3 regions of the Kribbella sp. NPDC003557 genome follow, and region 2 is predicted to be linked to each of the others. Evidence: predicted binding sites of a transcription regulator. Region 2 holds the regulator's gene; each other region holds the start of a gene.
The links. The regulator HrcA, encoded in region 2, represses chaperone genes, less so after heat shock. The targets are predictions, from matches to a motif close to TTGGCACTCGNNNNNNNCGAGTGCCAA.
Positions count from the first base shown of each region.

Region 1: a site for HrcA is predicted at 8,096-8,122, ahead of groES (co-chaperone GroES). Genes of this name have one in related genera too.
Region 3: a site for HrcA is predicted at 9,381-9,407, ahead of groL (chaperonin GroEL). Genes of this name have one in related genera too.

Region 1 is NZ_JBEXMY010000007.1:497,888-508,233, forward strand. Features, by position in the region: gene ABZW60_RS30755 (AAA family ATPase) at 1-1,156, shown strand, start outside; gene ABZW60_RS30760 (hypothetical protein) at 1,236-1,361, shown strand; gene ABZW60_RS30765 (S8 family serine peptidase) at 1,392-5,294, shown strand; gene ABZW60_RS30770 (helix-turn-helix transcriptional regulator) at 5,394-6,182, opposite strand; gene ABZW60_RS30775 (class I SAM-dependent methyltransferase) at 6,226-7,386, opposite strand; gene ABZW60_RS30780 (peptidoglycan-binding domain-containing protein) at 7,396-7,995, opposite strand; gene groES (co-chaperone GroES) at 8,252-8,548, shown strand; gene groL (chaperonin GroEL) at 8,677-10,296, shown strand.
Region 2 is NZ_JBEXMY010000014.1:61,017-71,362, reverse strand. Features, by position in the region: gene ABZW60_RS39480 (DUF3376 domain-containing protein) at 1-1,236, shown strand, start outside; gene ABZW60_RS39475 (DUF3097 domain-containing protein) at 1,211-2,035, opposite strand; gene ABZW60_RS39470 (NCS1 family nucleobase:cation symporter-1) at 2,045-3,580, opposite strand; gene ABZW60_RS39465 (MBL fold metallo-hydrolase) at 3,672-4,442, opposite strand; partial or broken gene ABZW60_RS39460 (EF-Tu/IF-2/RF-3 family GTPase) at 4,456-4,755, opposite strand; gene ABZW60_RS39455 (ThuA domain-containing protein) at 5,099-5,749, shown strand; gene ABZW60_RS39450 (Gfo/Idh/MocA family oxidoreductase) at 5,746-6,849, shown strand; gene hrcA (heat-inducible transcriptional repressor HrcA) at 6,899-7,921, shown strand; gene dnaJ (molecular chaperone DnaJ) at 7,947-9,089, shown strand; gene ABZW60_RS39435 (16S rRNA (uracil(1498)-N(3))-methyltransferase) at 9,090-9,806, shown strand; gene ABZW60_RS39430 (helix-turn-helix domain-containing protein) at 9,856-10,185, shown strand; gene ABZW60_RS39425 (Gmad2 immunoglobulin-like domain-containing protein) at 10,187-10,346, opposite strand, start outside.
Region 3 is NZ_JBEXMY010000007.1:574,069-584,414, reverse strand. Features, by position in the region: gene ABZW60_RS31175 (VWA domain-containing protein) at 1-1,177, shown strand, start outside; gene ABZW60_RS31170 (FHA domain-containing protein) at 1,174-1,914, shown strand; gene ABZW60_RS31165 (hypothetical protein) at 1,918-2,379, opposite strand; gene ABZW60_RS31160 (GNAT family N-acetyltransferase) at 2,456-3,388, opposite strand; gene ABZW60_RS31155 (ribonuclease) at 3,604-4,014, shown strand; gene ABZW60_RS31150 (glycoside hydrolase family 6 protein) at 4,070-5,017, shown strand; gene ABZW60_RS31145 (hypothetical protein) at 5,045-5,428, opposite strand; gene ABZW60_RS31140 (HD domain-containing protein) at 5,471-6,451, opposite strand; gene ABZW60_RS31135 (ATP cone domain-containing protein) at 6,436-7,368, opposite strand; gene groL (chaperonin GroEL) at 7,573-9,198, opposite strand; gene ABZW60_RS31125 (GNAT family N-acetyltransferase) at 9,432-9,992, shown strand; gene ABZW60_RS31120 (MmcQ/YjbR family DNA-binding protein) at 9,981-10,316, opposite strand.

The sequences.
Region 1 (10,346 bases), on a different contig from region 2:
CTGGGATCAGCTCGACCAGCTCCCGGACGAGGTGAGCGATCCGCGGCAGCGGGACGACCTTGCCCGCGGCAACATCAACCTGAGTGACGTGGCGCTGTTGTGGGGTCGCTACCCGGAGGCGCGCGCGATGCTGAACCGGGCGGCCGCGCTGGCCGAGGGCCGTGGCTATGTGCGGATGACGGACCTGATCGCGCTGAACCAGGTCCGGCTCGACTGGCACACCGGCGCCTGGGACGGACTGGCAGCACGGGCCGCCGCACTGGCCGACAACCAGGACATCCCGGCGAACACCCGGGTCGAGGCGCTGCTCGTCGCGCTCTGGCTCGATCACGCCGCGGGTCATGAGCTGACTCGTCTCGACGAGGCGATCGAAGGTGTCTGGAAGTTCGCGCCGACCTCACTGACCGCGGAGGTCGCCGCGCTGGCCGCGATCGGGCCACTCGCCGACGGCCGGGCGGACGAAGCGGTGCGGATCACCGATCCGGCGATCGAGATCATCCACGCCAAGCAGTCCTGGCTGTGGGCGAACGACCTGGCGCCGGTCCGGGTCGCCGCGCTGGCAGCCGTCGGCCGTCTCGACGACGCGGCCGAGCTGACGGAGACGTTCCGCCGCGGAGTCCCGGCCGAGCATTCCCTCAGCTCACCCGGCGCGGTCGCCACCTGTACGGCGCTGGTCGCCGCGGCGTCCGGTGATTTCGACCGGGCGCGTACGGCGTACCGCGATGCCGCCCGGGCGTGGGACCAACTGCCGCGCCCGTACGCCGCTCTGCTGGTCCAGGAGCGGGCCGGCCGCTGCGACCTCGTTGCCGGACGGACCGCCGACGGGCTTGCCCTGCTGACCGCGACCTTCGACGGACTCGCCGCGTTGGGCGCGCGCTCGGACGCGACCCGGATCCTGCAGGTGCTGACCGAGCACGGCGTCAAACGCAGCCGGCCGTGGTGGGGCGGCCGCAAGGGGTACGGCGATCAACTCTCACCCCGGGAGCTCGAAGTCGTCCGCCTGGTGGCAGAGGGCCGTTCGAACCGCGAGGTCGCCGAGGCGCTGTTCCGCTCGCCGCACACGGTGTCGTCCCAGCTGTCGTCGGCGCTGCGCAAACTCGGGCTGAGCTCCCGCCACGAGATCCCTGCCGCGGCCCGTGAGGCAGGACTGCTCTAGTTCAGATTGGTGCGTCGCCGAGTCGAGATTGGTCCGGTCCGACGCCCCACCGGACGGTCGATCCGGGTTGACTGCCGGCATGCGTGATCCACGTACGCCGCGGGCGTCCTCGGACGAAGGATCCGAGCCGGCCGCGGCCGATGCCTCCGACGAGCAGATCGAGCCCGGCGTGCCGGAGAGCACGGACGACTACGAGCCGCTCTGACAGCCCACCCCGAGAGGGAGTCCCCCGCCCATGAACCGATCACGAAGTCGCACGTTCCTGCTTCTCCTCGTCACCGCCCTCACGATGGCACTCGTCGGCGTACCGTCGGCGCAGGCGCGGACCGACGCCGGACCGCAACCGATCCGGCCGGACAAGATCGCCAAGTCCCTGCAACAGAAGTTCACCGCCGACAGCACCGGTCCGCAGGACTTCTGGATCAAGTTCGACTCTGCTGCCGACACCTCGGCGGCGTCCGGCATTCGCGACTGGACCGAGCGCGGCACGTACGTCGTCGACCGGCTCACCAAAGCGTCCAAGGACGCGCAGGCCGCGGCCCGAGCCATGCTGGACAAGGCCCACGTGGACTACACGTCGTACTGGGTGTCCAACGCCATCCGGGTACACGGCGGCGACTACACGCTGGCGCAGAGCCTGAGTGCCGCGCCGTCGGTGCAGAGCATCTTCGCGCCGGTGTCGTACCAGCAGGCCGAGCCGGTGCAGACCAAGGCCGCCGCGACGGCCACCGGACCCGAGTGGGGCGTCCGGAACATCAAGGCCGACCAGGTCTGGCAGAAGTACGGCGCCCGCGGCGACGGCATCGTCGTCGCCAGTATCGACTCCGGTACCGAGCTGAGCCACCCGGCACTGGTCGAGCAGTACCGCGGTACGAACGCGGACGGTTCGTTCAGCAACGACTACAACTGGCTCGACACGTCAGGCGCATCGCAGTTCCCGACGGACCACCAGGGCCACGGCACGCACACGATGGGCACGATGGTCGGTGACGACGGTGGTGCGAACCAGACCGGTGTCGCACCCGGTGCGCGCTGGATCGAGGCGAACGGCTGCTGCGCGTCGGACGAGACGCTGCTGCAGGCGTCGCAGTGGATGCTCGCGCCGACCAAGACCGACGGCAGCGCGCCTGACCCGGCGAAGCGGCCGAACATCGTCAACAACTCGTGGGGTTCGACCACACCGACGACCGAGCCGTTCCTGGAGGACATCCAGCAGGCGTGGGCGGACTCGGGCATCTTCGGCGTCTGGAGCAACGGCAACAACGGGCCCGGCTGCGACACGGCCGGCAGCCCGGGGAGCCGGACGCTGAACTACGCGGTCGGTGCGTACGGCGAGGACGGCACGATCGCGAGCTTCTCCAGCCGTGGCCCCGGCCAGGACGGCGAGGTCAAGCCGAACATCTCCGCACCCGGCGACCTGGTCCGCTCGAGCTACCTCAACGGCCGCTACGCACTGATGAGCGGTACGTCGATGGCCGCCCCGCACGTCGCGGGTGCGGTCGCCCTGCTGCTTTCCGCGCACCCGGAGCTGATCGGTGACGTCGCGCGGATCCGCCAGCTGCTCGACCAGACCGCACAGGACGCGGACGACACGACGTGCGGCGGCACCGCGGCCGACAACAACGTGTACGGCGAGGGGCGCCTGGACGCACTGGCGCTCGTCGAGGCAGTCGACTCCGGCGCCTCCGGTGCGATCGCCGGCAAGGTGACGAGCAGCAGTGGTACGCCGGTGTCCGGCGCGGCGGTCGCACTCGCCGGGACGGCCGGTCAGCGCTCCACCCGTACCGATGGCGACGGCAACTACTCGGTCGCGAACCTCCCGGTCGGCAGCTACACCGCGACGATCACCGCATTCGGCTACAAGACGGGTACGGCGACCATCGTGGTGACAGCGGACGCGACGACCACCACCGACGTACAGCTGGCCGACACCGAAGGCTTCACGGTGTCCGGAACGATCTCCGACCGGACGACCGGGCAGCCGCTCGCCGGCACGGCCACGATCGTCGGCACGAAGTACGTCGCGACCGCTGACGCCGAGGGTCGGTTCACGATCAAGGGTGTGCCCGGGCCGCGCAGCTACACGGTCAAGATCGACGACGGCGGGCGCTGTGCCACGCCGGTGTACAGAACGGTTCAGGTCAGCGGGAACACCACGATCCCCGCGATCGAGCTCGGACGCCGGGCCGACCAGCCGAGGAGTCCGGACGGTTGGTGGGGCGGGAGCTACGGCTACACCTGCGGGCTCGAACCCACCGACTGGATCGCCGGTGATCAGGAGGTCGTCAAGCCGAAGGGGTACGACTCGGTGCCGGTGCAGCTGCCGTTCCGGTTCACGTATTTCGGGAAGACCTACGACACGGCGTACATGGATCCGGCCGGGATCTCGCAGGTCGGGTTCTGGACCGAGCCCATGGACAACAGTCAGTACCCGTACGACCAGTACGGCTACGACGTGACGAACTTCGGGCTGGCGCCGCGGCTCGGCGGGGCCTTCGACGACGGGGAGTTGCGGCTGTTCACCCGGACGTCCGGCACGGCGCCGAACCGGACGTTCACGATGGAGTTCCGGGACTTCGGGCTGCTCGGTCAGGACGTGCACTTCAGCTACGCGGTCACGTTGCACGAGCGTGGCGACATCGTGTTCGCCTACCACGGCCTCGATCCCGCCGACCCGGTCCAGGCCGGCTCCGAGACGAATGTGAGTATCAGCGACCACAGCCCGGACGGACGCGCCGTGGACCGGACCGAGTTCGTCTACTCGGTGCGGGAACCGGTGCTGACCAGCGACCGGCAGATCCGCTTCAGCCTGCCGGCCAACGGTTACGTGAACGGAACGGTCGTCGACAAGGCCGGGAAGCCGGTCGCGAACGCGAACGTCGACCTGCGCGACTCCAACGGCTGGCTGTCGCAGCGGGTGCCGACCGACGCCAAGGGCAAGTACCGGCTGCAGTTGATGACCGGACGTCAGTACAAGATCTCGGTGCTGGCAAGCCCGGGGTACGACGCCGTACAGGACTTGCCGGTGCGGTTGACCACGGACCGGCAGGAGCTGACGCTGCGGACGACGTTGTCCAGCGGCAGGATCAACGCACCGGCCACGGTCACGCCGCGCACCGGCAAGCCCGTGGAAGTTGCCCTGCGCAACGATGGCGACGTACCGCTGAACTGGCGGGCGCGGCTGTCGGTTCCGGCGACCGCGGGCGCGGCGCCGGGGACCGAGGTCTCGAAGATCGACTACGGGCACGCGATGACCGCGGTCGAGGAGGTCGACGGCCAGTACTGGGTCGCCGACCTGATCACCCAGAGCATCGTCCAGGTGACCGCCGGCGGTGACCCGACGGGCGCGGTGATTCCGCTCGGCCCGATCGGCAAGGCGGTGGGAGCCGGTGACGAGCTGACGGCCGCGACCGATCTCGCCTGGGTTCCGGACCGGTCCATGCTGTGCATGACGGTGTACCGGGTGACCACGGACATCGCGTGTGTGAACCCGGCCGATCCCGCGCGGGTCGTGGCCGTGCACACCGGGTACCGGTCGGATCTGCAGCTGGTCGGGCTCGCGTACGACGCGGACCAGGACCGGTTCTTCACAGTGGCCCAGGCCCAGATCGGCGGGTTCCAGGCGCAGTTGCGGACAGTGGCCGGCCTGGGTCATTCCGATCCGGGTTCGCTGCTCGGGACCTGCATGTACCCCCGGCAGGCTTCGGGGCTCGGGTTCAACCCGGTGTCGCAGACGCTCTGGTCGAACACGGAGAACATCGGCGACGGGCTCGGCCACGACCAATCGGTCTACCGGCAGATCGATCCGGCCACGTGTGCGGAGCAGGCGTCGCTGACGGTGCGGGAGTACTCCGTCGCCGGACTGCCCGGGACCTCGCTGGATCTCGATGCCCAGGGCAACTTGGTCACGCCGTTCCTGCTCAGCACCACGGTGATGACGGTGGCGACGTCCGACCCGATCACGCCGCAGCCGCGGTGGGCGTCGCTGCCGGAGGACTCCGGCACGTTGGCGAAGCGGGGACGGACGACGATCCCGGTCACCGTGACCTGGCCCGACGGGGTGTCGGAGCTGACGATGACGGTGCGCGGGAACGGGGGAGCTGAGCCTGTCCGCACGGTGACGATCAAGCGTCCCTAGTGGTCGACGGACGCTAGTGGCGGGTCTCCGGGGAGCGCAGCAACGGACGCAGCACCTCGTCCGTCGGCAACTCACCCGGAGACCCGCTCGCGGTATCGATCATATGTTCGAATACAGGTCGAGCGCAAGTCCTGATTGTTCGGCCCGGTGCCGGCCGGGCGTCGTGCCGACGACGGCCGTGAAGGCCGTGATGAAGCCGCTCGGGTTCGCCCAGCCGCAGGCGTGCGAGACGTACGTCGTGTCGTGGCCGGCGGCGAGCAGGACCAGAGCATGGTAGATCCGCAACTGGGTGCGCCACTCGTAGAAGGTCATGCCGAGTTCGTTGTGGAAGAGCCGGCTGAGGGTGCGGGCGCCGGCTCCGGCGCGGCGGCCGAGTTCGGCCAGTGAGGTGTTGTCGGCCGGATTCTCGTACAGCAGGTTCGCGACCGTTCGCAGGCGGTCGTCCTGTGGCTCCGGGAGTTGGAGCGGCTGCTCCGTCGCTTCGTGGAGTTCGTCGACGAGGACGCGTTGGAGGCGGGCTCGGCCTCGGTCTTCGAGGTGCCGGCTGGTCAGGGCGAGCACGACCTCGCGGGCGAGGCCGGAGGCCAGGAAGACCGCGGGGCGGTCCGGGATCCGTTTGGCCAGTCCGGTCGGCAGGAAGACGATGCGCATGTCCGTCGCGCCGTGGGCGCGGTGGTGGTGCGTGAAGCTCGCCGGCGTCCAGGCCAGTCGGTTGGCGGGGACGATCGACGTGCCGTGGTCGGTGTGGACGGAGATGACGCCGCGGGCGGCGTACACCAGGTGTCCTTCGTCGTGGGTGTGCGCCGCGCTCGTGCCTCCCGACGCCCAGCGGTGCGCGCCCGCGAACGGGAAGAGCTCCGACTCGACAGGCTGGCGGCCAACGGGCATAGCTCGACATTCTATCGGTCGTCGGCCACTCTGCGGCCTGAGGCTAAGGGGAGGTGGTCGCCACCCTGCGGCATGAGTAGGCGACGGCGTCGCGGCCGATGCGGGTGATGATCAGGGTCGCCGCGGCGGACCCCTTCGGCGCGAGTTTCTTGCGCAGTTGCGCCGGATCGAGGTCCACGCCGCGCTTCTTGATCTCCAGCGTGCCGATGCCGTGGCCTCGGACCCAGGACCGCAGGGCCTTCTCCTTGTAGGGCAGCTCCTCCACCACTTCGTACGCCGAGGCGAGCTGCGTCGGCACGTACTGCGCTGCCGTGACGTAGGCGATCCGCGGGTCCAGGAGCCAGCCGTCGACGGCTGCGGCGACGGCCGTCACCAGACCGGCCCGGACGACGGCGCCGTCCGGCTCGTAGATGTACTGCCCGACCGGCCCGACCTCCGCGTCCGGCGCCTCCGCGACGCTCGCCTGGCTCGGCAGCAGCGTCGCCCGACGAGGCGTACCGCCGTACAGCTTCCCGGACCACAGCGCGGCTTCCTTCACCTCTCCGGAGTCGCTGATCCACTCCGCTTCCACCCCGTCGGGAATCGCGTCGTGCGGAATGCCGGGCGCCACCTTCACGCACGCGGTCCGCTCCAGCAGCGAGGTGACGAACGACCACGGCGGCGAGTAGGCGTTGTGGTCGAACACGCGCCGCCCGTCCGCCCGCCGTGCCGGGTCCGCGAACACCAGGTCGTACGGCGCGAGGTCCGCGGCTTGCGCATCGCCGACGAGGACCTCGCCGGGCAGGTCGAACGCGGCCAGGTTCGCTCGGGCGACGGCCGCGGTTTCTGGATCCCGCTCCACGCCCGTGACCTGCAGACCGGCACGGGCCATCGTGATCAGGTCGCCGCCGATACCGCAGCCCAGGTCGACAACGGTCTCGATCTGCGTGCTCGCGATGCGCACGGCGCGATGGGTGCTCACAGTCGTACGGGTGGCTTGCTCCAGGCCGTCCGGCGTGAAGTACATCCGCCGCGCGTCCGGACCGAACTTGGCGGTCGCCCGGTGTCGCAGGGCGGCCTGGGTGACCGCAGTCGTGACCAGCGTCGCGTCGTACCGACGTCTGAGCTTCTCGACGAGCTGGAGCTCCTTGCCGGGCTGGTACTCGGCGCAGGCGCCCGCCAGCACCTCAGCGCCCGGTCCGTCGAGCAACGCCGTGACAGTCACCCGGTAAGCCTAGAGCGGGCTGGAACAGCTCCTGCTCCAGCTGCGGGTAGCCATCGAGTACAGGCGCCAGTTCATCGCCGAGCGGGTTTTCGGGCCGTAGATGCCGTCCACGACCAGGTGGTGCTTGCGCTGCACCATCTTGATGACGGCGCGGGTGTTGCTGCCGTAGATGCCGTCGACGGCGAGCTTGGAGCCGTAGCAGAAGTTCAGGTTGCGCTGGAGGACCTGGATGGCGGTCTCCGGATCACCGGTGCGGCTGGAGCCGCGGTACGGGTCGTCGCCGTACATCAGGTTGCAGGTGGTGCTCGTGCTGCCCAGGATCGACGGCATCGGGATGCCCCAGGTGCGGTTCACCGGCACGAGGCGGGCGGACCTGCACTGCGGCAGGGCGGCCGCTGCCTTCAGCTCGGCCGCCGTCGCGTCGTGAGAGACCTCCTGGTCCGCCGCGGGCGGCTCCGAGGCCGGCGCCGCGGCGGGCGTGCCGGCCTCCGGTGACGCCTGCTTCGACGCGTTCGCCGCGACGGCTCCGACGCCGACCGCGACGACAGCGGCCAGCAGTGCGATCGTCCGGCCGGACAGCTTCGGCAACGCGGGTAACTTGAACGCCATTGGACCCCTCCTCCGATCGCTCTGGGAGAACGGTCGCACGGGCGTCGTGCCTTTGACCACATTCCGTGCCCGGCCGATCACCCGGTCGCCGGAGATTCGTCTGGCACTCGAGTTGACCGAGTGCTAATCGCGGCCTAGATTCGGTGTTGGCACTCTCCGCACGAGGGTGCCAGCGGTCCGGCCTCTGACCCCCGCGACGGCAGGGGAGCGCGACCACATGCCACAGACAAGCGAATTCGACCGTGGAGGTCAGCAAGTGTCGGTCACGATCAAGCCGCTCGAGGACCGCGTCCTCGTCGCGCCGCTCGAAGCCGAGCAGACCACGAAGTCCGGCCTGGTGATCCCGGACACCGCCAAGGAGAAGCCGCAGGAGGGCGAGATCCTCGCCGTCGGCCCGGGCCGGATCGACGACAACGGCAACCGCGTCCCGCTGGACGTCGCCGTCGGCGACAAGGTCATCTACTCCAAGTACGGCGGCACCGAGGTCAAGTACGACGGCCAGGACTACCTGATCCTGGGCGCCCGCGACATCCTCGCAGTCGTCAGCAAGTGACGATCGCTCGCTGTTCCTGACTGACACCGCCCTGGTGCCCTGACCGGCGCTGGGGCGGAGTCGGTCCGGGACAGCGAGTGTGACGTACTGCTACGAAGAGCGAATTTCAGAGAGGGACTGGATTTTTCATGCCGAAGATCCTCGAGTTCGACGAGAACGCGCGGCGCGCGCTGGAGCGCGGCGTCGACAAGCTCGCGAACACGGTGAAGGTGACGCTCGGCCCGAAGGGCCGTTACGTCGTCCTGGACAAGAAGTGGGGCGCCCCGACCATCACCAACGACGGTGTCACCGTCGCCCGTGAGGTCGAGCTGGACGACCCGTTCGAGAACCTTGGTGCGCAGCTGACCAAGGAGGTCGCCACCAAGACCAACGACATCGCCGGTGACGGCACCACCACCGCGACGGTGCTGGCGCAGGCGCTGGTGCACGAGGGCCTCCGGGCGGTCGCCGCCGGCGCCAACCCGATGGGCCTCAAGCGCGGTATCGAGGCGGCCGTCGAGGCCGTGTCGGCCAAGCTGGTGGACACCGCGAAGCCGGTCGACGACAAGGGCGACATGGCCCACGTCGCGACCATCTCCGCCCGCGACGCCGAGATCGGCGCGCTGATCGCGGACGCGTTCGACAAGGTCGGCAAGGACGGTGTGATCACCGTCGAGGAGTCGAACACCTTCGGGACCGAGCTCGAGTTCACCGAGGGCATGCAGTTCGACAAGGGCTACATCTCGCCGTACTTCATCACCGACGCCGAGGCCGGCGAAGCGGTGCTGGAGGACCCGTACATCCTGATCCACCAGGGCAAGATCTCCGCGATCGCGGACCTGCTGCCGCTGCTGGAGAAGGTCGTGCAGTCCGGCAAGACGCTGCTGATCATCGCCGAGGACGTCGAGGCCGAGGCGCTGTCCACCCTGGTGGTGAACAAGATCCGCGGCAACTTCACCTCCGTCGCCGTCAAGGCGCCGGGCTTCGGTGACCGCCGCAAGGCGATGCTGGAGGACCTGGCCGCGCTCACCGGCGCGCAGGTCGTCGCCCCCGAGGTCGGGCTGAAGCTCGACCAGGTCGGCCTCGAGGTGCTCGGTTCGGCCCGCCGGATCGTGGTCTCGAAGGACAACACGACCGTCGTCGAGGGTTCCGGCAAGGCCGAGGACATCGAGGGCCGGGTCAGCCAGATCAAGTCCGAGATCGAGCGCACCGACTCCGACTGGGACCGCGAGAAGCTGCAGGAGCGGCTGGCCAAGCTGGCCGGCGGCGTCTGCGTGATCAAGGTCGGCGCGGCCACCGAGGTCGAGCTGAAGGAGAAGAAGCACCGGATCGAGGACGCGGTGTCCGCGACCCGCGCCGCGATCGAGGAGGGCATCGTCGCCGGTGGCGGCTCCGCCCTGGTGCACGCGGCCTCGGTGCTCGACAAGGAGCTCGAGCTCGCCGGCGACGAGGCGACCGGTGTCCGGATCGTCCGCAAGGCGGTCGTCGAGCCGCTGCGCTGGATCGCCGAGAACGGCGGCTACGAGGGGTACGTCGTGGTGGCCAAGGTGTCCGAGCTGGAGCCGGGCAACGGCTTCAACGCGGCCACCGGTGAGTACGGCGACCTGCTCGGTACCGGCGTCCTGGACCCGGTCAAGGTGACCCGGTCCGCGCTCGCCAACGCCGGCTCGATCGCCGCGCTGCTGCTGACGACCGAGACCCTGGTCGTCGACAAGCCCGAGGAAGAGGAGCCCGCCGCGGCCGGTCACGGCCACGGCCACGGTCACTGACCTCAGGCAGTAGTTCGACAGCACAGCACGCACAGAGCACCGCCCGGCAG
Region 2 (10,346 bases):
GGCAACCCGAGCTGGTTGTGGGGGACCGGCGCCGCCGAGCGGATCGTCCGGCTGATCCTGCGTTCGCTGCGCAACCGGGTCGGGGCCGCGCCGCAGGAGGAGCGCGCCGAGCTGGAGAAACGGCTGACCGCGGCGAGCGACTGCCTGATGAAGGTCCAGGCCGTCCGGGACGCGCTCAACGCGGCGCTGGCGGCCGCGGATCTCGACCTCCGGCCGGCCGGCGGCGCCGAGGCGGTGGCGGTCGGGCTGAACGACATCTTCGAGCAGTTGCAGATCCAGCGGGCGCTCGGCGACGCGTTCGCCGCGCTGATCTCGGTGGTCGGCTGGGAGCTCGTCGACACCGCCGTCGAGGTCGAGATCGTCTCCCGCTGTACGTCGGCGCGCACACCGCAGCAGCGCAGCGCGCCGTTCCAGTTCCTCCGCCTCGGCCCGGACATCCCGCTCGCGGTGCTGGACGAGGTACAGGAAGGATCGATCGCCAACCAGTTGAAGGACCGCATCCTGTACGGCAGTCAGGTCGGCCACTTCGGCGCCTTCGGCGCGGCCGACTGGCGGCGCTGGGACTGGTTGATGGGCCGCCTGCACTGCGTCGCGCATCTCGGCGCGATGCTCGGTGCCGACGCCGACTGGATCCGCGAGACGCAGCGCGAGGTGCTGCGGGCCGAGGGCTGGGAGCTCGACGCGGTCGCCGGCCGGGTCGAGCGGCTGGCCAGGGACTTCCCGCTCGACGCCGGGATGGGCGCGCTGGTGACGATGCGGGACGAGCTGAACGCGTCCCCCGAGGGCCGCGCGATCACCAAAGGACTCGCGGACCGGATGGTCGACGTGTCGGGCGGTCTCGGTCCGCAGGTCGGCGACTGGGTGAAGGCGGCCGCGGGCCGCAAGCACCAGCCCGGTTCATGGCTGCTGCGGACAGCCCGCTGGTTCACCGAACCGGCGCGGCAGACGGTCTGGGACCGGATGGTGCGCGGCGCCAAGCTGAGTCCCGCGCGCCGGCCGGCGATCTTCGAGCCATGGTTGCCCGCAGCAACAGCAGCCGCCGGCGTCGTCCTGCTCGTGCTGTCCGGAGTCGTCGACGCCGTCCGGATCCCGGCCGCGGTGCTCGCCGGGGCGGTGCTGGCGCTCAGCGCGGTGCTCGGCGTCGTGACCTGGTACGTCCGCCGTACCCGCCGCCGGATCCGGTCCTGGATCGAGCGGCGGATGCCGCAGATCAGTCCAGAGTCACGAAGTCGATGAGTTCCTCGACGCGGCCGAGCAGGGCCGGGTCGAGGTCCGCGAAGCTGTTCACCTTGGACAGGATGTGCTTCCAGGCCGCGGCGACGTCGGCCTGGTCGGTGGCCGGCCAGCCGAACGCCTGCAGCACGCCCTTCTTCCAGTCCTGCCCGTGCGGGATCCGCGGCCACGCCTTGATGCCGACCGACGACGGCTTGACCGCTTCCCAGATGTCGATGAACGGGTGACCGACGACGTGCACGTAGCGGTCCGACACCTGGGCCGCGATCTTCGACTCCTTCGACCCCTCGACCAGGTGGTCGACCAGGACGCCGAGCCGCCGCCCGGGCCCGGGCTGGAACCGGTTGACGATCTGGACCAGGTCGTCGACACCTTCGAGGTACTCGACGACGACACCCTCGATCCGCAGGTCGTCGCCCCACACCTTCTCGACCAGCTCCGCGTCGTGCCGGCCCTCGACGTAGATCCGGCTGGCCCGCGCGACCTTCGCCCGGACGTTGTCGACGGCCACCGAACCGGACGCGGTCCGGGTCTTCTTCGCCGGGCCGGCCTTCTTCGGCGGCTTCAGGCTGACCGGTTTGCCGTCGAGCCAGAAGCCCGGGCCCAGCGGGTAGGTGCGGATCTTGCCGTGCCGGTCCTCGAGGTCGACGACGCCGTGCTCCCAGCGCACGACCGCGCCGACGAACCCCGAGCTGGGCTCCTCGACGACCATGCCCTTCTCGATCTCGACCTCGACGGTCCGGCCGTTCTTGGGTTTGCGCCAGTCGCCCGCGAGGACGTCGTTCCCATACCTGTCAGCCACGCGCCAATGCTAATAACTGGGAGCGGTCTCGGTCGGCGTTGACTGTCGGCTCGGCGCGGTGCGGGTGAGTGCGTAGTACGCGACGAATCCGGCCACCAGGCCGACGGCCCACGAGTAGTCGTACAGCGGCTTGAGGAACGGGATCAGGCCGTCCTGCGGGAACGGGCCGGCGCCCGGGTTCGAGTACGCGCCGCCGACCGCGAGCAGGGACCCGAACAGCGTGGCGACGACACCGCGCCAGTTCCAGCCGGCGCTGTACCAGTAGCGGCCGCCCGGACGGTACAAGTCGGCGAGTGCCAGGTTCGTCTTGTCCAGCACCCAGTAGCCCGCGATCAGGACGCCGGCCACCGACGCGAGCAGGCCGCCGTAGAACGACAGCCAGACGAAGATGTAGATCGACGGGTCCGAGATCAGCCGCCAGGGCTGGATCACGATGCCGATCACCCCGGTCAGCAGGCCCGCCGTCTTGAAGTTCAGCCAGCGTGGCAGCGCGTTGGCGAAGTCGTACGACGGACTCACCACGTTGGCCGCGACGTTGCAGGACATCGTCGCGAGGATCGCCATCACCAGGCCGATCGTCACGACCGCCGGGTTCTCGAACCGGCGGGTGAGCTCGACCGGGTCCCAGATCGCCGAGCCGTACAGCACGACGGTGCCGGACGTGGTGATGATCGAGACCAGCGCGATGAACGACATCGTGGTCGGCAGCCCGATGATCTGCCCCCAGACCTGTTGCCGCTGGCCCTTCCCGAACCGGGTGAAGTCCGGCATGTTCAGCGACAGCGTGGCCCAGAACGCGATCATGCCCATCAGCGACGGCGCGAAGATCTTCCAGAAGTCGGCGTCCCAGCCGAGCTTCGACGGCTGCGACAGGATCGGGCCGAACCCGCCGGCCTTCACCAGGATCGCCACCATCAGCGCCACGAACGCGATCGTCACCAGCGGCGCCGCCCAGTTCTCGAACCGGCGCAGGCCCTCGATGCCGCGGAAGATCAGCACCATCTGCAGCACCCAGAAGAACAGGAAGCTCAGCCACATCGTCCACGGATGCCCGCCGATCGCGCCCGCTTCGGTCCAGCCCTTACCGAACAGCTCGCCGACGATCACGTAGATCGCCTGGCCGCCGATCCAGGTCTGGATCCCGAACCAGCCGCAGGCGATGAAGGCCCGCAGCAACGCCGGGAAGTTCGCGCCGCGGACGCCGTAGAACGCCCGGGCGAACACCGGGAACGGGATGCCGTACTTCGTCCCCGCGTGGCTGTTCAGCAGCAGCGGGACGAGCACGATCAGGTTCCCGAGGGTGATCGTCAGGAACGCCTGCAGCCAGTTCATGCCGAGCGCCACCAGGCCGGACGCGAGCAGATAGCTGGGGATGTTGTGCGCCATTCCCATCCACAGCGCGGCGTAGTTGTACGTCGTCCAGGTGCGCTCCGGCAACCGGGTCGGCGCGAGCTCCGCGTTCGCGTACGGGCTGTCCGCGAGCGCGCCGGGATCGGTCAGTTCGACACGTCCGTCGGAGTGAACGGTTTGCTCCGTCGTGGCCATGAGTACCCACCCCATCCGGTCGGGCGTTGTCCGTTCCGAACAAGTTGCGCGACGCGATGACGTCGTGTCAACGGACAACTACCCGAAAGAGCTATCCCGGGCCGACGAGGGGCAGTGTCGGGCGTTGCGGCGTGCCCAGGGCCTGGTAGCCGCGGCGGATCGCGTCCTGCAGCTTGTCGACCGGCCAGGGCCAGTCCTCGGTGTGCTTCAGCGCGTCCTCGAGCGGGGTGCCGGCGTGGTGCAGGGTCGAGATCGTGTTGGCGACCTTGCCCAGGTCGATCGCCTGGTCGTGGGCGAACTCGACGTCGACGACCGCGCCGTGCCCGGGGACGACCTTCGCGTCCTGGCCCATCATGCCGACCGCGCTCTGGATCGTGTCCGGCCACTCCAGCGGGAACGAGTCCTCGCCGTACGACGGCGGCGCCGACTCCTCGAGCAGGTCGCCGACGAAGAACACGTCCACGTCCGGCACGACGACCACGGTGTCGCCCGAGGTGTGCGCGTTGCCGACGTACAGCAGCTCGACGCGGCGGTCGCCGAGGTCGATCACCTTCGCGGCCGCGAACGTCGTACCGGCCAGGTTCTCCTCGGCGGCGGCGTTCTCGTGCAGGTGGACGGTCGCGTCGGTGAAGACGCTGTTGCCGGCCACGTGGTCGAAGTGGGCGTGGGTGTTGACGACCCAGCGGACCGGCGCGTCGGTCAGCTCGCGGATGTGCTCGCGGAGCTGCTCGGCCTCCTCGGTCGTGGCCCGGGTGTCGACGACCAGCGCGCCGCCGGAGCCGACCACCAGGCCGACGTTCAGATCCCACTCCTCGTACCGGCGGACCCAGGTGCGATCGCCGATCTCGGCCCAAGCGCTCATGGGTTCGACACTACTTGCTGAGCACATCTCCCTTGAGCACCTGGTCCCGGCTGATGCCGCGCAGCAGCAGGCCGACGTTGTCGCCGGCCTTCGCGGTCTGCACGGTCTTGCGGAACATCTCGACGCCGGTTACCTCGACCTGCAGCAGCGGCTGCCCCGCGCGGGTGAGCAGCACCTGCTCGCCGACCGAGACGGTCCCGGCCGTCACCCGGCCGGTCACCACCGTGCCCCGGCCGGTGATCGAGAACACGTCCTCGACCGTCATCCCGAACGACCCCACCGGCAACGTGTCCTGCGGCCGCGGCGGCTCCGGAAAACTGTTCGCCTGCGCATGCCCCCGCGCGAGCATCTCCTGCGGATCCATCGGATTCGACCGCTTCCAGAACTTCCAGCCCATCCTTCGACACTAGGGCATGTCTGGTCGTCCCCCGCCTACTGCGCGACACTCGGCACGGCACCTCGCCGCACTGGAGCAAAGGCCACGATGAAACCACATCGAGGCCTTCGCTCCAGCACGCCGATGCACCGCACCGAGCGCCTGCTCGCGACGGCGGGGGACGACCAGACATGCCCTGACGGTTGGCAAGCCCTCTGCCCGGGACCTAGAGTCGCAACTGTTCCGATCGGAATCTCGAAACTTTCGAAGGGTGGCCGGTGTGACGACACGACGTGCTGTGGTGGTCCGGGGCGGCTGGGAGGGTCACTCGCCGGTCGAGGCGACCGACCTGTTCATCCCGTTCCTCAAGGAGAACGGCTTCGACGTCACGGTCTCCGACACGACCGCGGCGTATCTCGACCTGGACGGCGTCGACCTCGTGCTGCAGTGCGTCACGATGAGCGACATCGAGCCGGACCACTTCAAGGGCCTGGAGGCGGCGATCCGCCGCGGCACCGGGTTCGCCGGCTGGCACGGCGGGATCGCGGACTCGTTCCGGAAGAACGTCGACTACAGCTTCATCACCGGCGGGCAGTTCATCTCGCACCCGCACGGGTTCACCGACTACCGCGTCGACGTGGTCCCTGAGCAGTCCGATCACCCGATCGTCGCGGGCATCACGCACTTCGACGTGCACACCGAGCAGTACTACATCCACTACGACCCGACCAACACCGTGCTCGCCACGACGACGTTCGAGTCGCACCCGGACTACCCGTGGATCGAGGGCGCCGTGATGCCGGCGGTCTGGACCCGCACCTGGGGCGAGGGCAAGGTCTTCGTCTGCACGGTCGGCCACAAGCTGGACGACCTGGAGACGCCCGAGGTCAAGACGATCATCGAGCGGGGGCTGCTGTGGGCGAGCAAGTGACCGACGCCGTGACCCGTGTCGGCATCGTCGGTACCGGCGTCATCTCCGGCACGTACCTCGACCACCTGGGCAAGCTGCCCGGCGTCGACGTGGTCGCCGTCGCCGACCTGGACGTGACCCGCGCCCAGGCGGTCGCCGACCAGAGCCCGGGCATCCGCGCGCTCTCCCCGGACGAGCTGTACGCCGCCGACGACGTCGACATCGTCCTCAACCTCACCATCCCGGCCGCGCACGCCGCCGTACACCAGGCCGCGCTGGCCGCCGGCAAGCACGTGTACGGCGAGAAGCCGCTGGCCATGGACCGCGCCGAGGCGGAGCCGCTGCTGAAGTACGCCGCGGCGAACGACCTGCGGATCGGCTGCGCGCCGGACACGGTCCTCGGTACCGGCACCCAGACGGCCCGGGCCGTGATCGACCGCGGCGACATCGGCACCCCGCACGCGGCGACCGCGTTCATGGTGACGCCCGGCCACGAGTTGTGGCACCCGGCGCCCGAGTTCTACTACCAGCCAGGCGGCGGCCCGGTCCTCGACATGGGGCCGTACTACGTGACCAGCCTGGTGACGCTGCTCGGCCCGGTCGTCCGGGTCACGGCCCGCGCGGGCCGGGCGAAACAGCAGCGGAAGATCCACACCGGCCCGCGGGCCGGGACCGTGTTCGACGTCGAGGTGCCGACGCACGTCACCGGCGTACTGGAGCACGAGTCGGGCGCGCTGACCACGGTGCTGATGTCGTTCGACGTGTGGGCCGGCCGGCTGCCGCGGATCGAGGTCCACGGTACGGACGGCAGCCTGTCGGTGCCGGACCCGAACGGGTTCGACGGGACCGTCGAGATCGTGACTCCGGAGCAGCGCGAGTGGACCGAGGTGCCGGTCAGCGGCGGGTACGCCGGGGCCGGGCGCGGGGTCGGTGTCGCGGACATGGCCCGGGCCGTGCGTACTGGTGAGCCGCACCGCGCCAGCGGGGAGCTCGCGTACCACGTGCTCGACGTACTGGAGTCGTTCGTGGACTCCGCGGTCCAGGACCAGCCGCTTGATGTGGCCAGTACAGTGACGCGCCCCGCGCCCGTTCCGTTGGGAGCGTCGCCCGAGACCGCCTAGACTGGCACTCTGAAGGATTGAGTGCCAAGAGGCCGAGAGGGTGGTGCGCGTGCTCGACGAACGCAAGCTGGATGTTCTCCGCGCCATCGTCGAGGACTACGTGGCCACCCATGAGCCGGTCGGCTCGAAGACTCTGGTCGACCGGCACAACCTCGGCGTCTCCCCGGCCACCGTGCGTAACGACATGGCGGCGCTGGAGGAGGAGGGGTACATCACCCAGCCGCACACCAGCGCCGGGCGGATCCCGACCGACGCGGGCTACCGGCTGTTCGTCGACAAGCTGAGCACGGTCAAGACCCTCTCGATCGCGGAGAAGAAGGCGATCACGTCGTTCCTGGCCGGAGCGGTCGACCTGGACGACGTGGTCCGCCGGACCGTCCGGTTGCTGGCCCAGATCACCCGCCAGGTCGCCATCGTGCAGTACCCGTCGCTGAACCGGTCGAGCGTGCGGCACATCGAGGTCGTCACGATGAGCCCGCGGCGGCTGCTGCTGGTGCTGATCACCAGCAACGGCCGGGTCGAGCAGCGGCTCGTCGAGCATCCGCACGACGTCGATGAGCAGGTGATCGCGGATCTGCGGTCCCGGCTGAACACCGCCGTGGCCGGGCAGCGGCTGACCGAGGCGACGGCCTCACTGGCCGGCGTGCCGGAGCTGTTCGCGCCGGCCGACCGGTCACTGGTCGCGGCCATCGTCACCACGCTGCTGGAAGCCTTCACCGACGAGGTCGGCGAGCAGCGGATCGCGGTCGGCGGCGCCGCCAACCTGACCCGGTACGGCGACGATTTCGAGCGGAACGTGAAGCCGGTGCTGGAGGCGCTGGAGGAGCACGTCATCCTGCTGAAGCTGCTCGGCGAGGCGACCAACCCGCAGACCCTGACCGTCCGGATCGGCCACGAGAACCCGTTCGAGGAACTCGCGACGACCTCGGTGGTCGCGACCGGATACGGGTCGAAGTCGGAGGTGCTGGCCACACTGGGCATCGTCGGACCGACGCACATGGACTACCCGAGCACGATGGGCGCCGTACGGGCCGTCGCGCGCTACGTCAGCCAGATCCTGGCTGAATCATGACGAATACAACCCCCTGGTCTGGAGTATGAGCACCGATTACTACGCCGTCCTAGGTGTCAGCCGTGACGCGTCACCGGACGAGATCAAGAAGGCGTACCGCAAGCTGGCACGTCAGTACCACCCGGACGTGAACGACTCCGAGGACGCGCACCAGAAGTTCCAGGAGATCGGGCGCGCGTTCCAGGTGCTCAGCGACCCGCAGAAGCGGCAGATGCACGACCTCGGCGGCGACCCGTTCGCGGCCGCGGGCGGCGGGCCGGGCGGCGCCGGCTTCGGCCAGGCGTTCACGTTCACCGACATCATGGACGCCTTCTTCGGCCAGACCGGCGGGGCGACCCGCGGGCCGCGGCCGCGGACCCGGCGCGGTCAGGACGCGCTGATCCCGTTGCGGATCGACCTGGCCGAGGCCGCCTTCGGCACGACGCGGGAGCTCAAGGTCGACACGGCCGTGCTGTGCCCGACCTGTAGCGGGTCCGGCGCCGCGGCCGGGTCCGAGCCGGTCACCTGCGAGATCTGCCACGGCCGCGGCGAGGTCACGCACACGCAGCGGTCGTTCCTCGGCGAGGTGCGGACCATGCGGCCCTGCCCGAACTGCCGCGGCTACGGCACCACGATCCCGAACCCGTGCGTCGAGTGCTCCGGCGACGGCCGCGTGCGGTCCCGGCGGACCGTCACGGTCAAGATCCCGGGCGGTGTCGACACCGGGACGCGCGTGCAGCTGTCCGGTCAGGGGGAGGTCGGCCCGGGCGGTGGCCCGGCCGGAGATCTGTACGTCGAGATCGAGGTCGAGCCGCACGACATCTTCACCCGCAACGGCGACGACCTGCACTGCACGGTGACGCTGCCGATGACGGCGGCCGCGCTCGGTACGACGATCGACCTGCCGACGCTTGAGGGCGAGACGACACCGCTGGAGATCCGGCCCGGCACGCAGTCCGGCACGGCGATGACGCTGTCCGCGCGCGGCGTACCGCGGCTGCGGCACGCGGGCCGTGGCGACCTGATCGTGCAGGTCATCGTCGAGACCCCGACCAAGCTCGACGACGCCCAGGCCGACCTGCTGAAGCAGCTGGCAGGCCTCCGCGACGAGGAGCGCCCGCAGGGCCAGGTCCAAGCCACCCACAAGGGTGTCTTCGGCCGACTGCGCGACGCTTTCGGCGCCCACTAGATGGGGGTCGCCGTCTTCCACCTGGAAGACCTGTCCGGTGCCGAGCTGACCCTCGAAGGTGCTGAAGGACGGCACGCTGCTGTCGTCCGGCGGATCGGGCCCGGCGAGCGGATCCGGCTGACGGACGGGCGTGGGGCTTGGGCCGAAGGGCCTGTGGTGGCCGCGTCCAAGACCGGCGTGACCGTGGCGGTCGACGAGCGGGGGACGGTCGACGTGCCCGCGGCGCGGGTGGTTGTGGTGCAGGCGGTGCCGAAGGGGGAGCGGGCCGAGCTGGCGGTGGAGATGCTGACCGAGGTCGGCGTCGACGTGATCGTCCCGTGGAACGCGGAGCGCAGCCAGTTCCGGGCGAATCCCGAGCGGGTGGAGAAGATGCTCGCGAAGTGGCGCGCCTGGACGTTCGAGGCGAGCAAGCAGTCGCGGCGGACCCGGTTCGCGGAGGTCGCTCCGCTCGCCACCACGGCCGACGTCGCGGCATTGCTGGCCGGCGCGGCGCTGCCCGTCGTACTGCACGAAGAGGCCACCATCCCGCTGGCGTCCCTCGAACCGCCGGCGTCCGGCGACATCGTGATCGTGATCGGCCCCGAGGGCGGCATCGCACCGGCGGAGCTGAAGGCTTTCGACGTCGAGCCGGTCCGCCTGGGCGACACGGTCCTGCGCACGTCGACGGCCGGTGTGGCGGCCGCCGCCGCGCTCCTGGCGCGCTCACGTTGGCTGTGACGATCCGCGGCGTACGCTGTTAGACAGCAACCGAACACAAGGATCGAACATGGCCGTCGAGTCAGCCCGCGCCCGTACGCTCACCCACGTCGACCCGGCCGAGGTGCCGCTGCAGGCGGCTCTGGACGCGCTGGCCGACCCGGTGCGCCGCTCGATCCTGCGCGACCTGGCTGTACACGACGAGTGGACGCGCGCGTGCGGCACGTTCGACCTGCCGGTGAAGAAGGCCACCGCCAGCCATCACTTCGCCGTCCTGCGGTCCGCCGGCCTGATCGAGCAACGCGACGAAGGCGCCCGCCGCCTCAACCGCCTGCGCCGCCCCGAGTTCGACTCCGCCTTCCCGGGGCTCCTCGCCGCCACCATCGACCGCGCGGACTGACCTACTTCACGAGCACCGACTTGCTGTCCGTATCGGTGATCCGGCCGTCCTCCCCCGACACGAGGTAGACGCTGATCTGCCACGGGCCGGGACTGAGCGTCAGCTGGAACGAGTACGGCGAGAACTTCTGGCCTTCCTTCGTGTTCGCGAAGCTCTTCTTC
Region 3 (10,346 bases), on a different contig from region 2:
CGCGGGACAGTCCGGCAGCGGCGACGCGGGTGAGATCATCATCGTCGACACCTCCGGCTCGATGGGCCGTGACGGTGTCCAGGCCGCCGCGTACGCCGCGCAGACCGCGCTCGACCAGATCCTCGACGGCGTCTGGTTCGCGGTGATCTCCGGCAACGACCGCGCGCAGCTGGCGTTCCCGCCGTCCGCGGAGCCGGTGATGGTCAAGATGGACTCGTACACCCGGCAGGCCGCCAAGGACGCCGTGTCCCGGTTCTACGCCGACGGCGGGACCGCCATGGGCACCTGGCTCCGGCTGGCCTCACGGGTGTTCGCGACCGTGCCGTCGCTGTCGCAGAAGCACGCGCTCCTGCTCACCGACGGCGAGAACCAGCACGAGACGCCGGAGGCGCTGACCCAGGCGATCGCGTCGGTCACCGGCCAGTTCCAGTGCGACGCCCGCGGCGTCGGCGTGGCCTGGCAGGTCGACGAGGTCCGCCGGATCGCGCAGGCGCTGCTCGGTACCGTCGACATCATCCCGGCGCCGGACCAGCTGGCCGCCGAGTTCGCCAAGATCATCCAGAACGCCATGAGCCGCGGCGTCGCGCAGGCGGATCTGCGGGTCTGGGCGCCGCAGGGCGCCGAGGTGCTGTTCGTCCGGCAGGTCGCGCCGACCGTCGAGGACCTGACGTCGCGCCGGACGGCCGTGAACCCGCTGACCGGGTCGTACCCGACCGGCTCGTGGGGCGACGAGTCCCGCGACTACCACGTCGCGATCCGGCTGGCCGCGAAAGCGGTCGGGCAGGAGCAGCTCGCCGCACGCGTGCAGCTCGTGATCGGCGACAACACGGTCGCCCAGGGCCTGGTGAAGGCGCTGTGGTCCGCCGATGAGGCGCTCACCACCCGGATCAGCCCGGAGGTCGCCCACTACACCGGTCAGACCGAGCTGGCGCAGGCGATCCAGGACGGTCTGGCCGCCAAGGCCGCGGGCGACACAGCGACCGCGACCACCAAGCTCGGCCGGGCCGTGCAGCTCGCGGCGGCGACCGGCAACGAGGAGGCGACCACGCGGCTGCGCAAGGTCGTGGACATCGACGACCAGGAAACGGGTACGGTGCGGCTCAAGCGCACGGTCGAGAAGGCCGACGAGATGGCGCTCGACACAGCCTCCACCAAGACCACCCGGGTGCGGAAATGACCGTGAACTGTCCGAGCGGACACCCCTCCACGTCGACCGACTACTGCGACGTCTGCGGCCTGCCGATCGGCGCCGCCGCGACGCCGGCCGCGGCCGGGACCCCGGCTCCGGCCGTCGCGGCGCCCGCTCCGGCGGCCACGCCAGCACCGGCACCGGTGGGCCAGACCTGCCCGAACTGCTCCGAGCCGGCGGCGGCAGACGCGCTGTTCTGCGAGAGCTGCGGGTACGACTTCACCACCGGGACGATGCCGCGGCCCGCGTCCTCGCTCGACCTGGGCCCGGACCCCGCGGGTCCGCCGCCCCCGCCGGCCCCCGCCGCGGTGGCCGAGTGGGTCGTCGAGCGCTGGGTCGACCCCGACTGGTACGCCGTACAGCAGAGTGACGACCCGTGTCCGTCCCCGGGGCTGCCGGCCGTGATCCCGCTGACCGAGAAGAGCCTGCTGATCGGCCGCCCGTCGAAGAGCCGCGGTATCTCTCCGGAGATCGACTGCGGCGACGACACCGGCGTCAGCCGCCGGCAGGCCCAGCTGACCACGGACGGCCAGCGCTGGTGGGTCGAGGACCTGCAGTCCTCCAACGGCACGTACGTCGCGTCCGCGGCCGGGCCGTTGCCGGAGACCCCGATCGTCCCGGGGCAGCGCCAGGAACTGAACCCCGACGACCGCATCTACGTCGGCGCCTGGACCCGGCTCGTCGTCCGCAAGGCGACACCGGAGGAGCAGGCCGGCCAGGCCTGAGGCCTAGCTGATGTGGCCGGGCTGGGCCTGCTGGGTCCAGCTCGGCGCCGGGTTGAAGCACAGCCACTCGATCACGGTCGAGCCGATCACGATCGGGATCAGCCACGCCCACCACTGATGCGGCAGCGAGACGACCGCGATCGCGGTCCACAGCGCGACCCAGCCGCCGCCGTACCCTCGCAGCACGCCGCGGTACCAGAGCCCGCCGGGCGCCTCGGCGGCGCGCTGGCCGACGTACACGAACAGGTACGACGCGATCGTGATCGGCCAGAAGTACCAGAGCCGGTCCCAGTCGTACGGCACCATCACCAGCGCGGTCAGGCAGACCAGCGCGATCGCCCAGTGGTACACCTCACCGGCCCAGTTCAGCCCGCGGCGGCGCAGCGTGAGCACGATCGCCAACGGGCCGAACAGGACGGCGACGACACCCGCCAAGACGTGCAGGATCAACGCGATGTCACGCATCGTCCCCCGTCCCCCCGGAGCTCTCTGACATGTCAGGGAGCATAGGGATCCGGGCCTGGCGCGTCAGTACCTCAGGCTAGTTCTCCGGGAACGACAGCACCCGGCGGACCGCGAAGTTCCGGTATCCCAGGCGTTCGAAGCTCTTCGCCATCGGGACGTTGCCGAAGTCCGTGTCGGCCCGGATCTGCTCGGCACCGGTCTCCGCGAGCAGGTGCGTGATCTCGGCCAGCAGGTCGTCACCGAGCCCCTTGCCACGATGCTCGGGGACGACGCCGAGGTAGCCGACGACCGGACCGCCCGCGTTCGCCGTCGGCATCGCGAAGCCGACCAGCTCGCCGTCGCCGTCGAAGGCCAGCCGCCACAGGTTCCGGTCGCCGGGCATCGACTTGTACATCGCCAGCTCTTCGCGGGCCGCGCCCTCGACGCCCAGTCGCGCGATCTCCCGCGCGGTCGCGGCGTCCAGGCTGCCCTGGCTGACGCGCACGAACACGTCGACGAACGCCTCGTCGTCGGCGGGCCCGAACGTGAGCCGCGTGGAGCGTTCCGGCAGACCGTAGGCCGGCTTCCACTCGTACCGCAGCCGGTCGGTGACGTTGTTCATGCCGACCGCCGCGGCCGCCTGGGCCCGCGACTCGAGCGCCGCGACGACGTCGGGCTGGGCCTGCCAGTCGCTGTCCAGGAAGAAGTGGTACTCCGGCGGCTCGGCGTCGGACGAGCGGGACGCGACGGCGTGCTTCAGCAGCTCGGTCCACACCGGGACCGGATCACCGTCGCCGGCGTAGTACAGGCCGTCGATGCTGTACGGGTGGGTCTCGCCCGGGACGCCCCACCAGATCGCCAGGGCCTGGATCGTGCCGTTCTCCTCGACGACCCAGTTCCAGTCGTGCTTGTAGTAGCCCGCGGCAACATATTCGCGGTAGCGGTCGAGGGTGACGGTGTTGACGGACTGCTGCTCGATGAGAGCGAAGATGGTGTCGAGGTCGGCCTCGACGGTGGTGCGGATGGTCACAGATCCTCCAGCAGGAGGCGCGCTGCTCCGCTCAGTGCGAGCTGTGCGAGCGGATCGGGCGCGCCGGGAAACAAGTCGGTGTGTTCATCGGTCGCTCCTTCCGCTCCGGGATCTCTCTCGCCGCGCCAGACTCTAGGGGTTCGGCGGGGTCATAGTCCAGCCGTTATTCACAGCTGGGATGTACCGGCGCCGCCGCCGCCGGGAAGCCTCCGGGCATGAGAACCCTCATCGCCGCCGTGACCCTGGCGACCACCGTCGTCCTCGGGTCCACGGCCTACGCCGCCCCAGCCCCCACCACCGCCGCCGTGTCCGTCGTCAGCTCGCCGGCCGCGATCGACACCTGCGCGCTGAGCTCGTTGCCTGCCGAGGCCTCGGACACCCTCGACCTCATCCACTCCGGTGGACCGTTCCCGTACGACCAGGACGGCACCGTCTTCTCGAACCGCGAGGGCATCCTGCCGTCGGAGTCCAGCGGCTACTACCACGAGTACACCGTGATCACGCCGGGTTCCCCCGACCGCGGCGCCCGCCGGCTGGTCGGTGGCGGCGTGAAGACCACACCCGAGCACGTCTACTACACCGCCGACCACTACTCCTCGTTCTGCGAGGTCGACGAGGAGAGCTGAGCTGGCTACGAGTAATGTCGTCGGCACGTTGAGTGATCAGGAGGGTCTTTCACCGATGCCGACTCCGCGCTTCACGACCGGGCTGTTGCTGACTGCCGTCCTGCTTGCCTTCGGCCCGCCCGCGTCCGGGCGGGCCGAAGCGAGCGGCGATCCGTTGACGCTGACCACCGGGTTCTACGTCGACCCGGCCTCGTCCGCGGCGGCGTACGCCCGGCGGCATCCCGAGGACACCGAGCTCGCGTCGAAGATCGCCGCGCAGGCGTCCGCGCGATGGGTCGGCGCGTGGAGCGGCGACGTACGCGCGGGCGTCACGGCGTACACGACAGCCGCGGACAAGGCCGGGAAGCTGCCGGTGCTGGTGACGGACAACCTGCCGGGACGCCAGTGCGGGATCGGCGGCGGGGCCGCGTCGGACGCGGCGTACCGGACGTGGATCGCGGCCGTGTCGGCCGGGATCGGGACGCGGCCCGCGGTGGTGGTCCTCGAGCCGGACGCCCTGGCGCGACTCGACTGCTACCCGACATCGGAGTGGGACGGGCGGATCGCGCTGCTGAAGTACGCCGTCGGGGTGTTCGCGGCGAAGAACCCGAACACCTGGGCGTACCTCGACGCCGGGAACGTGACGTCCGGCGACGCGAAGGAGATCGCCCGCCGGCTGCGGCTCGCCGACATCGGCAAGATCCGCGGCTTCGCGCTCAACACCGCGAACTACTTCACCACCGAGCAGTCGGTAGCCCGCGGCAACGACATCCTGCAGGCGCTCGGCGGCGGCACGCACTACGTCGTCGACACCAGCCGCAACGGCAACGGCTCCGACGGCAGCTCCTGCAACCCACCCGCCCGCAGACTCGGCACTCCCCCCGCCCGCACCCCCACCCCCGTCGACCTCCACCTCTGGCTCCGCACCCCCGGCGAATCCGACGGCCCCTGCGGCCTCACCCCGAACCTCCCCACCAGAACCTTCTCCCCCGTCCTGGCCCACCACCTGATCACCGGCACCTGATGGGGAGTGTCGTCGGGGGGACTGCTGTCATTCGCGGCGGCCCGTCCTGGCGTTGTCGCTCCGGCGCTCTGCATCCGGAGGGGACAGCTGTTTCGCTGCCGCGAGGAAGCTCGAACGCGTCTTCACCATGGCGGTGACGAGCGTCGTCGCAGTTCCGGCCACGCCGACCCCGATCCCGATCACGGCCGGCAACGACAGCCCGGCAAGGTAGACGACGACCGCGAACCCACCCATGACGATGAAGAGGGCTGCGAGGGCAAAGCCTCCCAACCACACGACCGTGGAGCGCATCAAGAGCTGATAGCGCTTGAGTGCGTCGTCAGTCGCCGTCGCATCGGACACGTGGCGATCCACGGAGTCCAAGGTGCTGACCGGCGAGCGCCGCTGCTTCCCGCGTTTCGACTTGGCCACGAGAACCTCCTTCGAGCCACGCGCGAAGCTTCCTCGGTGCTCCTACGCGACTTGTCCGGCAAGCGCAAACGGGACGATCGACTCGTCGGCGTACGCGAGTAGCGCCGCATCGTTCATCGTCATCAGGTCATGAATCAGCCGCGGGCCTGCGTCCGCCGGCGATCGTTTGATGCCAAAGGCCGCCGCCACCCGGTGCAGTGCTCTGACCATGGCAGCAGCGAAGACAACCGCTTGACTCTGCACGGCTGGGGCGGTGTAGAAGGTGTCGAAGTTGTACTGCCGGAGCCGCGCCATCGCCAACGCCGTGGAGTCCTCGCTGCAGACAGATCCGGTACGGAGGCTCGCCTGGACGACTCCCCGCAGCAGCGCTTCCCGCTGCTCGACATACGTCGTACCGATCTCGGCCTCGATCTCCCGAGGCAGCGCTGCCTCGTCGACCATCCCGAGAGTGACCGCGTCCGCATGATCTCGGGTCAGGTAGGCGATCCGATCAGCCCACCTGACCACCTCTGCCTCGGCCGAACCAGAACTGTGGGCCGACCATGGGTGTCGACGGACCCCGGCGAGAGTCTCCGGCGACAATCCCAGGGAGACCAGTGCGACCTCGGCGGCGTACGCGGAGTGGTGGAACTCGGGCCAGTACGCGCGGATCACCGCCTCCCCCACGTGGGAGAGCGGCGGATGACCACAGTCGTGCGCCAGGCCGATCGCTGCAGCGAGCTCCTGCCGTAGGCCGAGCTCGCCGGCCAGCGTCGCCGCGATGTCCGACACCTCGCGGCTGTGAGCGGCCCGGCTGCAGTACCCCTGGCCGGAACCGACGAAGACCTGACCAATTCCGTCCAGTCGGACCAGTTGAGGCGCCTCCTGGACGCGGTGCAGATCCTCGGCCCACCGGGTGTCTGCGATCAACGCCGCTCCGATCGGGTGAAGGTACGCGCTCGTGAGCCGCGTGCCGCGAGGGCCGGCCGGGCCGAGGTGGGTCGACAGCCATGCGTGACGGCCGGCGATCAGCGCGCCTTCCATGCCCGCACCTCCTCGGCCAGTGCGGCGCCGGCCTCCTCGTACTGCGTGAGGTCGATCGGCGCGGGCGGGTACTCCGTGAGGCTCTGGCACTCGTCGAGAACGGCGCTGGCGGTGGTGTAACTCTTGACCAGGATGGAGTACCGGAGGGAACCGAGCGGACACACGCTGCGGAGAACCCGCAGTGTCTCGGCCGAGATCTGCCCCGTCGTGACGATGGGCTGGGCGCGGAGCTGATCGAGGATCCAGGCGGCGACCGAACCGACCGCGTCGTCGTAACCCGCGGCGTCATAGGCCTTGCCGTTGAGGCCGAGACCCCGAGTCGCGCGGCTCAGGCCGTCCCAGAGCTTGATCAGGCTGAAGTCCTCCCCTTGTCCGACCGGCTCGTTCGACCGGCGGCTCTTGATCACGAAGACCGGACGCGACGGGTCCATCAGGGCGGGCTGGGCCTTGGGCAGGATCTCGGTCTTCAGCCAGGTGGCCAGGTCCTCGGGACCGTCGATCCGGCCACGCTTGGCGAGGAACGTCGTCGCGTACCGTACGGCGGCGACGGGCGTGGTGCGTTTCAGGACGAGCAGGACGGCGTCGCCGAGATCAGCCGTCGGAATCGGCACCCGGGGCTGCGGGGCGAGGATCCGGAGCGCCTCGTCGGCGATCTTGGTGATCTGCGGGTCCCGGGGAATCGTGCTCGCGGCCGCCTGCCGGATGCTGCGCTCCAGCTTCTCGCGGTCGAACGGAGCGACCTGTCCGGAGGCCCGGACCACGAGCAGTTCGGGCTGAGCGGTGGTCTCGATCGTGACGAACGTGTGCGGCGGCTTGCTGAAGCAGACGCGCTCGCGCTTCGCGCTCGTCCCGTCGATCATCGTCGTACGAGATACGCGGGTACCTTCCCGGCAGACCGGACACTCGAAGTTCGCCATGACCGCAGTGTGCGCCCGGCGCTCACCATTCGCAAGGGTATGCTACCCGTAGCAGTAGCCATTCTTAACGTTGTATATATCGTCAAGATTTGTCAGAGCCGCTGAGTAGTCGCTATCTGCGTCGGGCTGCCAACAGCAAGCGGCCCCGAGCGTGAGCTCGGGGCCGCTTGGGTTCTACTGCTGTGCTGTTGGACTACCTCTGGATCAGAAGTCCATGCCGCCCATGTCGGGCGCGCCGCCCGGAGCGGCCGCGGCCTTCTCCGGCTTGTCGGCGATGACGGCCTCGGTGGTGAGGAACAGGGCCGCGATCGACGCCGCGTTCTGCAGCGCGGACCGGGTCACCTTGGCCGGGTCGATGATGCCGGTGGCGATCAGGTCGACGTACTCACCGGTCGCGGCGTTCAGACCGTGACCCGGCTCGAGGTTGCGGACCTTCTCCACCACGACGCCGCCCTCGAGGCCGGCGTTCACGGCGATCTGCTTCAGCGGGGCCTCGACGGCCTGGCGCACGATCTGCGCACCGGTCGCCTCGTCACCCTCGAGCTCCAGCTTCTCGAACGCCTGCACCGACGCCTGCAGCAGCGCGACGCCACCACCGGCGACGATGCCCTCCTCGACGGCCGCCTTCGCGTTGCGAACGGCGTCCTCGATGCGGTGCTTGCGCTCCTTCAGCTCGACCTCGGTGGCCGCGCCGACCTTGATCACCGCGACGCCGCCGGCCAGCTTGGCCAGCCGCTCCTGCAGCTTCTCGCGGTCGTAGTCGGAGTCCGACTTCTCGATCTCGGCGCGGATCTGGTTCACCCGGCCGGTGATCTGGTCGGCGTCGCCCGAGCCCTCGACGATGGTCGTCTCGTCCTTGGTGACGACGATCTTGCGGGCCTGGCCGAGCAGCTCCAGGTCGACGGTGTCGAGCTTGAGGCCGACCTCCTCGGAGATCACCTCGCCGCCGGTGAGGACGGCGATGTCGACGAGCATGGCCTTGCGGCGGTCACCGAAGCCCGGCGCCTTGACGGCGACGGCCTTGAAGGTGCCCTTGATCTTGTTGACGACCAGGGTGGCCAGCGCCTCGCCCTCGACGTCCTCGGCGATGATCGCCAGCGGCTTGCCGGTCTGCATGACCTTCTCCAGCACCGGGACCAGGTCCTTGATGCTGCCGATCTTGCTGTTCACGACCAGGATGTACGGGTCGTCGAGGACGGCCTCCATCCGGTCGGTGTCGGTCACGAAGTACGGCGAGATGTAGCCCTTGTCGAAGCGCATACCCTCGGTGAGCTCGAGCTCGAGGCCGAAGGTGTTGCTCTCCTCGACGGTGATGACACCTTCCTTGCCGACCTTGTCCATCGCCTCGGCGATGATCTGGCCAACCTGGGTGTCCGCGGCGGAGATCGACGCCGTCGACGCGATCTGCTCACGGGTCTCGACGTCCTTGGCCAGCGACAGCAGCTGCTCGCTGACGGCCTCGGTCGCCTTCTCGATGCCCTTCTTCAGGCCCATCGGGTTGGCGCCGGCGGCGACGTTGCGCAGCCCCTCGCGGACGAGAGCCTGGGCCAGCACGGTGGCGGTCGTCGTACCGTCACCCGCGACGTCGTCGGTCTTCTTGGCAACTTCCTTGACGAGCTCGGCCCCGATCTTCTCGTACGGGTCCTCGAGCTCGATCTCCTTGGCGATGGAGACACCGTCGTTGGTGATCGTGGGGGCGCCCCACTTCTTCTCCAGCACGACGTTGCGGCCCTTCGGGCCGAGCGTCACCTTGACGGCGTCGGCGAGGGTGTTCATTCCCCGCTCGAGGCCGCGGCGCGCCTCTTCATCGAAAGCAATCAGCTTGGGCATTCTCCGCGAGTCCTCCCGCGTCGAGTCTTTGTGTTCAGCCGGCTCGATGCCCGCGACGGACGGCACCGGCACCGCGACGCTCATGTCCCGCCGCACTCCGGCACCTCATCGAGGCCGTCTTCTTGCACACTCCGGCAGGCGCGAGCACTTATCACTCTCACCCATGGAGTGCTAACCAAGTATTAGCACTCGCCCCAAACGAGTGCAAGCCGGCCCCCGGCTACGGTGATCCCATGGTGAACGTACGCCCGGCCGGGCCGGACGCCTGGCCCGACGTCGCGACGGTGATGGGCGAGCGCGGCGACCCCGCGCGCTGCTTCTGCCAGTACTTCCGGCTCCGCGGCAAGGCATGGTCCGGCAGCAGCCCGGAAACCCACCGGGACAGCCTCCAGGCGCAGATTCGTAACGGTGAGCGACCGCCCGGTGTCGTTGCGTGCGACGGGGATGCCCCCGTCGGCTGGTGCGCCGTGGGGCCGCGGACGTCGTACCCGCGCGTCGTCGCCTCCCCCAACTGGCGCACGGACCACCCGGATGCCTGGGTGATCACCTGTTTCGTCGTACCGGTCGGCCACCGCCGTCAGGGGATCGCCGGGGAACTGGTCCGCGGCGCCCTCGACCTGGCCCGCTCGTACGACGCCCCCGTCGTCGAGGCCTGCGCCGTGGACACCACGACCGCCGGCCGGATCCCGTCGGCCGACCTCTACCGCGGCCCGCTGTCCGTCTACCTCGACGCCGGCTTCACCGAGGTCAGCCGCACCAGCCCGCAGTGGGTCCTGGTCCGCTCAGCCGTCTAACTGGGACACCAGGTACTTCGGGGCGGTCAGGCGCCAGGCCTCGGTGATGAGCTCGGCGAGTTCCTCCTCGTCGGCCTTCTCCAGTTCGATCAGAACCCAGGCGAAGCGGCCGCCCTCCCAGGACGCCTCGTACACCTCGGGATTCTCGGCGACCAGCGCCTCCTGCTCCTCACGAAGCGCCTTCAGATGCATGCGCGTCTGATCCTCTGACAGGTACGCAAAGCTCTTGTTGCGCACCTTGAAGACCGGCTGCCCGGCCCACCCCTCCTGCTCCTCGGCACCCGGCAGCCCCGCCATCACCTTCACCACCGCCCGCGCATCCATATCCCCGACGCTAGGCGGCCCCACCGACAG